DNA from 3 places in the Exiguobacterium sp. UBA7533 genome. Region 1 is predicted to be linked to each of the others. Evidence: riboswitches for the same ligand, from Rfam matches in the RefSeq annotation. Region 1 holds a riboswitch; each other region holds the start of a gene.
What was found. Region 1 has a riboswitch for S-adenosylmethionine ahead of B2U10_RS15160 (alpha/beta hydrolase). Riboswitches for the same ligand answer to the same signal wherever they lie in the genome.

Region 2: it holds a riboswitch for S-adenosylmethionine, as region 1 does, so the genes downstream of both, mtnK (S-methyl-5-thioribose kinase) here and B2U10_RS15160 (alpha/beta hydrolase) in region 1, are expected to answer to the same signal.
Region 3: it holds a riboswitch for S-adenosylmethionine, as region 1 does, so the genes downstream of both, metK (methionine adenosyltransferase) here and B2U10_RS15160 (alpha/beta hydrolase) in region 1, are expected to answer to the same signal.

The regions. Positions count from the first base shown of each region.
Region 1 covers NZ_DLMP01000018.1:132,190-135,342, reverse strand. Annotated here, with positions in the region: gene B2U10_RS15170 (DedA family protein) at 1-61, opposite strand, end outside; gene B2U10_RS15165 (thymidine kinase) at 245-859, shown strand; gene B2U10_RS15160 (alpha/beta hydrolase) at 943-1,701, opposite strand; SAM riboswitch class I at 1,769-1,870, opposite strand; SAM riboswitch class I at 2,120-2,223, shown strand; gene B2U10_RS15155 (methionine ABC transporter ATP-binding protein) at 2,310-3,153, shown strand, end outside.
Region 2 covers NZ_DLMP01000002.1:268,026-271,178, forward strand. Annotated here, with positions in the region: gene B2U10_RS05470 (2,3-diketo-5-methylthiopentyl-1-phosphate enolase) at 1-726, opposite strand, end outside; SAM riboswitch class I at 797-898, opposite strand; SAM riboswitch class I at 1,104-1,207, shown strand; gene mtnK (S-methyl-5-thioribose kinase) at 1,285-2,451, shown strand; gene mtnA (S-methyl-5-thioribose-1-phosphate isomerase) at 2,448-3,153, shown strand, end outside.
Region 3 covers NZ_DLMP01000001.1:515,547-518,699, reverse strand. Annotated here, with positions in the region: gene pckA (phosphoenolpyruvate carboxykinase (ATP)) at 1-935, opposite strand, end outside; SAM riboswitch class I at 1,170-1,296, shown strand; gene metK (methionine adenosyltransferase) at 1,425-2,633, shown strand; gene B2U10_RS02565 (GNAT family N-acetyltransferase) at 2,771-3,153, shown strand, end outside.

The DNA.
Region 1 (3,153 bases):
AAAGACCAAGGGCGCCATATTGGTGCAGAATGTCATGTAAGAGATGATGAATCGGGGACACCTTCTTTCGCGAGAATCTTCTTCTTTAGTGTACAGGAAATGGATGAAGGTTGGAATGAAAGGACAAAAATTCTAGGTAAAGAAAAAATGAATTTTGATTTCCGGAAGTCAACCCTTTTTCTCAATACCGTTTCGAGCTATACTCGTTAAAGTGACTATTTTTAGAGGACGGTGTCGGACGATGATGCATGTAATAAATCAGTACGGCTGGATCGAAGTAATTTGTGGCAGTATGTTTTCCGGGAAATCGGAAGAGTTGATTCGTCGTGTCAGACGGGCACAGTACGGCAAACTGCCCGTTCAAGTATTCAAGCCGGCAATCGATGACCGGTACCATGAAGAGCATGTCGTCTCTCACATCGGAAATTCCGTCGTGGCGATTCCAATGGCGACGAGTCGTGATCTCTATGCAGCAGTAGCGGAAGAAACACAAATTGTCGGAATTGATGAAGTTCAATTCTTTGATGATGAGATCGTTCAAGTCATCGAAGCACTTGCGCAAGACGGAAAACGCGTCATTTGTGCAGGACTCGATCAGGATTTCCGGGCAGAGCCATTTGGCAAGATGCCAGAATTACTGGCGCGCGCAGAATTTGTGACGAAACTTCAGGCGATCTGTCTCTCATGTGGCGATCCGGCTTCCCGGACACAACGTTTGATTGATGGAAAACCAGCGAACTATGATGATCCGATCATTTTAGTCGGCGCTTCAGAATCGTATGAGCCACGGTGCCGCCACTGCCATGAAGTGCCAGGAAAGCCGAAGCCGCTCCAAACGATGCAGCACCAAAAAGGATAAACAAAAAAGACGAACCGATGATGGTCGTCCTTTGATGTAACAGCTGTTCGCTTCTAAGTGAAGACGAATAGCTGTTTTTTTTATTATCCCGTTTCCTGTGAGAAACGACTCGAGCGTTCGATGAAACGAATCGTCTCACGCACGATCAAATCCTGATCATGATCGAGGGTCGCGACGTGGTACGAGTTAAGGAGACAGTAGATTCGTTTATCATTCGTCCCGATATGCTGATGCAGGTAATCCGAGCTCGACGGCGGAACGACGTGATCGGTCGCCGAGTAAAGAATCAATGTCGGTAGAAGGATCGATCCAAGGCGTCCTTTCGTCTCATCCATCAAGCGGACGAGTTCGAATGCACAACGACTCGGAACGAGGTCATAGATGATTTCGAAAGCAGACCGTTTGATATCCGGTGCCCCTTCAGGTAGGTATTGTGGACCATCTTCAAACGACAGTGCTTCATAAGACGGAACGGAGAGAGCGGCATTGATCGTAATGATGCCTGAAAATGGAATCCCGTCAGCGGCGAGCGATAGTGCGAGCGTCGCGCCCATCGATTGACCGATGACGAAGACTTGATCGCATGTTTCTTGTAAACGTGCATAGCCGTCTTGCAGGCTCTGCTTCCAACATCGAGCAGTCGATTGTTCGAACTCACGGACGTTCGTCCCGTGACCACGCAAACGTGGAGCATAGACAGTGAATCCTTTAGCAGCAAATGCCTCACCGACGTCCCGAACACTTTGCGGGGTCGCATTAAAACCATGACAGATTAAAATGCCGATCGGTCCACCTTGAAGATAAAATGCTTCAGCACCAGTCAATACAGGATAGTTCATCATTACTATTTTTCCTCCATTCGTGAAAAAAACTCGTCAACGTCACTGCTTGGACGCCCACGAGTTTTTCACCGTATCATCCAAAGCCGCGCTTTGCTGGTCGGAGCACCTTACAGATTGCAGGTTGCCGTGAAGTCATAGAGCCAGGTCTCTCGTTCACTCTTGATAAATATCATATTGGAATTGTCGGATTAATCATTGAAACGATGGTAGCACGACCGAAAATGCCTTGTCAAATCGTTCTGGACGAATCGTGATTTGTTCTTTCAGCTAACTCATAACTTATGACTCAATCGATATGCGACAAATGGATTATTTTTGCAAAGTTGGTTGACTTTTAAAGGTTCGACCCGTAATGTAAAAATTAGTTTTACGACATAAGCAACAACGCAACAACACACATACGAATTTCATACCGCAATACTTATCCAGAGAGGTGGAGGGACTGGCCCTACGAAACCTCGGCAACAGACTCATTGTGAGCACTGTGCCAATTCCATCAGACAGATGTCTGAGAGATGAGTGGAGTGGATTCTGCCACTGCGCGGATCCAGGTCTCTTCTTGTTTCTCAAGAAGGGACCTTTTTTGTTGAATGAAGGGGGAAAGCGGAATGATTGCATTTCATCAAGTCAAAAAAACGTACGTCACGAAGGATCAGACGATCGCAGCACTCGACGGTGTCGACCTGACGATCGAGAAAGGCGAAATCTTCGGTGTCATCGGCTTTAGCGGTGCCGGAAAAAGTTCATTGCTCCGCTGCGTCAACCTGTTAGAACGACCGACGTCAGGAACAGTGACGGTCGACGGGGAAGATTTAACACAACTATCACCCAAAAAATTACGTCAAGCGAAACAGCGGATCGGGATGATCTTTCAACACTTCAATCTATTGAATGCGAACACGGTCTTTACGAACGTTGCGAAACCACTCGTTCTCGCAGGTGTCAAGAAAGACGAGATTCGTCGCCGGGTGACGGAATTGCTCGAATTCGTCGATCTCGCAGACAAGGCGGATCATTATCCGGATCAATTATCCGGCGGACAAAAGCAACGTGTCGGCATCGCCCGGGCACTAGCGACGCAACCATCCGTCCTCTTATGTGACGAAGCGACGTCAGCACTCGATCCTCAGACGACACATCATATCCTCCAGTTATTAAAACGCATCAATGCGGAATACGGGATTACGATTCTCTTGATCACCCATGAGATGGGTGTCATCCGGGAGATTTGTGACCGGGTCGCCGTCATCGAAGCTGGGAAGCTGATCGAGTCAGGAACAGTCTTTGATGTCTTTTCAAATCCGCAGACCGAGACAGCGAAAAACTTCGTCCGCTCCGTCATGCATGATGAAATTCCAGCATCAATTCGTCAGTTGATCGAGTCACGGAATGCGCATCCGATCTATAAGATTCATTTTCTCGGACACCACACCGGACAACCACTCTTGTCGC
Region 2 (3,153 bases), on a different contig from region 1:
CGGATCACTTGCCAATTCACGTAAGACGTCGAGTCCGTATGTGAAGGTATTCAACAAGAAAGCAGTTGCTCCAGCGTCAATCAATCGTTTGGCTTGATCCTTGAGCGTAAAGACGGGACCACTAAGTGTGATCGCATACAACGCACGTTTACCGGTCCGGTGGAAATGAGCATCGATAACCTCACGTCCGATCCGTGCCCGATCAATCGTCGGTGTCAACGGATTGTCATATAAGATCTCATCGTCCTTGACGAGATCGATCCCACCAGCAAGTTGTCCTTCGAGTTGATTACGAAGGAACGATAAATCGCGTCCGATGACCCCTTTGAAGATGCTCATTAACAGTGGACGATCTTCGACACCAATCAAGGAACGAACCCCTTCGATCCCGAACTTCGCACCTGGAAAATCCGACGTGAATGTATCGGGTAGTAGCAGTTCTGTTAATTTGATTTCACCGTCGAGTGAGAGTTTCCCGAAGACGGTCGTCAAGATCGCAGAAAAGTCGCGCGATACATTGTGTTCCGGGTAACGAATCGTGATATAGCCTTTACCGTCGCGTTCTTCCGTATGTACGACTTCTCCTTTGAATGAGGCGAGTTGTTGTTGCTCAAGATGATTCAGCTCCGTCCAGGAACCAACCGTCAGACCAAGCGCGAGTTGTTCGGCGCGTTGCTCCAGTCGATCGCGGGCGGTCAATTGATAAGTAGCTGTGATGTAAGCCATGTCTTTCCTCCTTCAATAAAAAAATGGTCTCTTGTCAGCGACAAGAGACCATGAATGATTCGAACGTGGACTCTTATCTGTCAGCTTAGTAGCTGCAAGAATTAGCACCGTGCCAAAAGGTCGGTTGCTGCGACATCGTAGGGCTTGTCCCTCCGTCTGCTCTTGATAAGAATTGGATGAAATTGTGAAATCTAATTGCAATTTTTACATGAGAGTCACGACTTGTCAAACTATTTTTAGAAAATTTATTTTTTTGAAAATACTCTTTCTATATATGGAGCAAAAACGATATCCGTTTCTGCTTGATTTCGATTTGACAGCAGGGAAGAGGATTGCGTAAGATTCAAATCAATATCACACACGACAACTACATACGACTCTTATCGCGAGTTGGCAGAGGGAATTGGCCCGATGACGCCGCAGCAACCGACCACTTGGCACGGTGCTACATCCAACAGACGTTTCGTCTGAGAGATAAGAGGACGCAGTGACTTTCCTGCGCCTCTTTTCGATGACGAAAAGAGGCGCTTTTTCGTGTATCACACAGGGGGAACTGAGATGACATACAAAGCATTTACAGAACAGGACGCGATCGAACGGGTCCGCTCACTAGGACTGATCGGCGACGGAGCCGTCGAAGCAGAAGAGATTGGCGACGGCAATCTCAATCTTGTCTTTCGAATTCGAGAAGGTGAACATCGATTGATTCTAAAACAAGCACTTCCGTACGCGAAAGTCGTCGGTGAAAGCTGGCCACTATCACTCGAGCGGGCGTGGATCGAGCAATCCGCACTCCGTGAATTCGCCCGGCATGCCGTGCCGTTCGTACCGCGTGTTTTTCATGCTAGTCACGACGAGGCGTATACGGTCATGGAAGATCTTTCACATCTGACAATCGTTCGAAGCGGTTTACTCGCAGGTGAACAGTATCCGTTGCTTGCGGAACATATTGGTTCTTATCTCGCTCGGACTTTATTCCATACATCGGACTTTGCGCTTGGTCCGGTTGAAAAAAAACGTGTCGCCCGAACGTACTACAATCCGGACTTGTGCGACATCACGGAAAAATTAATCTTCACGGATCCGTTCCATGACGCGGAGACGAACGAGATTGAAGCCGGGCTTGAAGAAGAGGTGGCACGTCTATGGGCGGACGATGAGTTGAAACGCGAAGTCGCAAAACTCGAAGCGCTTTTCATCACGAAAGGAGATGCGTTGCTACACGGCGATCTACATACAGGAAGCATCTTTGCTTCGGCAACGGAAACGAAAGTCATCGATCCAGAATTCGCCTTTTATGGTCCATTCGGATTTGATGTCGGACAGTTCATCGCCCACTTATTCTTTGCAGCATACCCGGATTATTCAGCACTTCGTGATGCCCGGATTCGCGACATCGATACGTTCTGGCTGACGTTCGCTTCGACGTTCCGCGCCTTATGGGAACGCGAAGCCGTCGAACCATTCCGGACATCGGGACTCGTCGACGATGTACTGAGCACGATCTTGCAGGATGCCCTTGGCTTTGCCGGTTGCGAACTGATTCGTCGGACGATCGGACTCGCACCAGTCGCTGATTTAGAAACGATTAGTTCTATGACGGAACGACTAGAACGAAAACAACATGCTTTACGTTTAGGATCGGCGTTAATCAAACGTCGGACCGAATGCCGGACATTTGATGATTTACGAAACTTCGACGTAACGGAGGAACTTAGCCGATGAGTACATTCGTTCAAAGTATTCGTTATGAAGACCGTGTCTTGACGATTCTCGATCAGACACGTCTACCGCAGGAAGAACACTATGAAGTCATTACCGATCTTGCACAAGCGGTCGAAGCGATTAAACAACTGCGCGTCCGAGGGGCGCCTGCGATCAGTTTATTTGGCGGATTCGTACTCGTTCAAGAGGCGTACCGGTTTGAAGCAGAACTGTCGATCTATAAGCAAGCCTTGCTTGAGACATCAGCGACGTTACTCGCGACACGACCGACGGCTGTTAACTTACGAAATGTCCTTGATCAATTGAATCCAATCATTCAAGACGGGACGTCGGTAGAAGAGATCCGCGAACGGCTCGAGCAGCGGACGATTGCCTTATACGATCAGGATGCGCAGACGTCACGTCAAATCGGGATTCACGCACTTGAATTGTTCCAGTCAGGTAACCGGATCCTAACGATCTGTAATGCTGGATCGATTGCGACCGCTGCTTATGGAACAGCACTTGCGCCGTTCTATATCGCAAAAGAACGCGGCATTGAATTATCTGTTTTTGCGAGTGAGACGCGACCATTACTGCAGGGAGCACGACTGACGACATGGGAGCTACAACGTGCCGGCATCGATGTCACGCTAATTACAGATAACATGGTCGCCCATACGCTGAAAGAAAAACAGATCGATGCAATCATCGTCGGGGCGG
Region 3 (3,153 bases), on a different contig from region 1:
TTTTCTGTCAACGATGTGTCATCGTAATCAGGATGACGAGATTCATCGAGCACGACGTTTTCAAGGACAGTTCCGAAACGGATCGCATCAAAAATTTGCGGTTCTTTTTCGCGTGACAGATTGACCGTCTTCGCATAACATCCACCTTCAATGTTGAAGACGCCATCATGCGACCAACCATGCTCATCGTCACCGATCAATTGACGGCTATCGTCTGCTGACAGGGTGGTCTTACCAGTACCGGATAGACCGAAGAACAAGGCGACGTCGCCTTCGTGTCCGACGTTTGCTGAACAGTGCATCGAAAGGACATTTTCTTGTGGTAAGAGGTAGTTCATGACGGAAAAAATCGATTTTTTGATTTCGCCCGCATATTCGGTTCCGCCGATCAAGACGATCCGGTGTTCAAACGACATGGCGATGAATGTCTCGGAATTCGTTCCGTCAACGGTAGGATCTGCTTTGAAATGTGGCGCGTAGACGACCGTGAACGGTTCGAAGGCAGCCACTTCAGGATACTCGCGTAAAAAGAGTTGTTTGGCAAACAGGTTATGCCAAGCGTATTGTGTGAGCACACGAACCGGAAGGGTGAAGTGCGTATCTGCCCCAGCAGCAGCTTCTGTGTAGTAGAGCTGATCGGCTTCGTTCATGTAACGAAGAACCTTTTGTAACAATTGTTCAAATTTGTCTCCATCCATCGGTTGGTTAACATGACCCCAATCAATGTGAGACTCGCAGGAAGAATCACGGACGATGAACTTATCTTTTGGTGAACGACCTGTAAATTTCCCCGTTTCTACAGATAGTGCGCCGTTCTCAGCAAGGACACCTTCTTCGTTTCGAATCGCATGTTCGACAAGTTCAGCAACAGATAGTTGTTTGAACACATGCTCTTTCTTGAGTAGTTCTTCGATATTCAGGACCGTCATCGGCATCCTGACCCCACCTTTCCCCTACGTTGGTTTTGGCTCACTGCATTTAGTATGACACATTCATTATATATGACATACTAAAGGGAGCGCAATCATTTTCTAGTGCTGATTTCTATTTATCTGGAAACGCTTTCAGCATTAATAGTTTAACATCTCTTTTAAAAAGTTTCGACTAGAATTTGAAACCTTGCTTGACAGAGTAGGTACAACTTTATATCATGTAATTCGTAACGGATACTCTTATTCTGAGCAGGTGGAGGGAACAAGGCCCGAAGAAACCCGGCAACCGTCCTACATTAATTCATATATTAATGAGGGAAAAGGTGCTCTCCTGAAGCGAAGTAAACACTTCGAACGATAAGAGGGTAAAGGAAGAACGCACAACCTTTCCCTGACCATTTTTTGGACTTGGAAAGGTTTTTTTCATTTTACCGTCCCACTCAACTAGGGGAAATGAGTACACCGTCAAATTCTTTTTTGGGAGGGTCATACATGACAAACCTTAATCGCCGACTATTCACGTCGGAGTCAGTCACTGAAGGTCATCCAGATAAAATCTGTGACCAAATTTCGGATTCAATCCTCGATGCGATTCTTGCAGCGGATCCAAACGCACGTGTTGCGGCAGAAACTTCTGTTACAACAGGTCTCGTTCTCGTTGCAGGTGAGATCACGACATCCACTTACGTCGACATTCCAAAAGTCGTTCGTGAAACGATTCGTGAAATCGGCTACACACGCGCGAAATACGGTTTCGATGCGGATACATGTGCTGTATTGACATCGATCGATGAGCAATCAGCAGATATCGCTCTTGGTGTCGACCAAGCGCTTGAAGCACGTGAAGGTAGCATGTCTGATGCAGAAATCGATGCAATCGGTGCAGGAGACCAAGGTCTTATGTTCGGTTACGCAACGAAAGAAACACCAGAACTCATGCCACTTCCAATTTCGCTTTCGCACCGTCTCGCACGCCGTTTGGCAGAAGTGCGTAAAAACGGTCAACTCGACTACCTTCGTCCGGACGGAAAAACACAAGTCACGGTCGAATACAACGAGAACAACGAGCCGGTTCGTGTCGATACGATCGTCATCTCGACACAACATGCGGAAGAAGTTACGCTTGAGCAAATCCAAGCTGATTTGAAAGAACACGTCATCACACCGGTCATCCCGGCTGAATACATCGACGCAGCAACGAAATTCTTCATCAACCCAACTGGTCGTTTCGTCATTGGCGGACCACAAGGAGATGCTGGATTGACTGGTCGTAAGATCATCGTTGATACGTATGGTGGATACGCACGCCACGGCGGTGGAGCATTCTCAGGTAAAGATCCAACAAAAGTCGACCGTTCAGCTGCATACGCAGCACGTTACGTCGCGAAGAACCTCGTTGCTGCAGGTCTTGCAGACAAAGCAGAAGTTCAACTTGCGTACGCAATCGGTGTCGCGCACCCTGTATCAATCGCAGTTGATACATTCGGCACAGGAAAACTTCCTGAAGCACAACTCGTCGAATTGGTTGCTGAAAACTTCGATCTTCGTCCGGCTGGAATCATCAACATGCTTGATCTCCGTCGTCCGATCTATCGTCAAACAGCTGCATACGGTCACTTCGGTCGTACAGATGTTGAGCTTCCATGGGAGCAAACAGATAAAGCAGCAGTTCTTGAAGAACAAGCAAAACGTTTCGCATAATCAAAAAGTCCGGAAATCCTACGTGGGTTTTCGGGCTTTTTTGTTTCCGCGGAACTTTGCAGGAAACGAATGTTTTTTCTAGAAAAGGGTAAAAGTACATGAGTCGATTTGTATGAGTATAAAGGGGGGTTCCGATTATGGAAATACGCGAAGCTATTCCAGCTGATGCAGGACGTATTCATGACATTGCTATCACATCTTGGTTGGATACGTATGAAGAAATCTATTCCGAACGTTCGAAAGCGCATTTCGTGCAGGAGGCGTATCCGCAAGAAGAAGTCGTTCGTGCGATCCGGACGGCGGAAGAAGCACGGGGAGAGTATTTTTATGTCGGAATCATCGACGAGGAAATCGTCGGTTTCATTCATGCTGTTGATGTCGAAGGAACATGGGAAATCATTCGACTTTACGTCTTGCCGGAATATCAGCAAAACGGAATCGGAAGACGTCTGATTCGTGAACTCGAACGACAAGGAGCCGTCCCACTCGAAGTCTACGTGGAAGCACGTAACTATAAGGC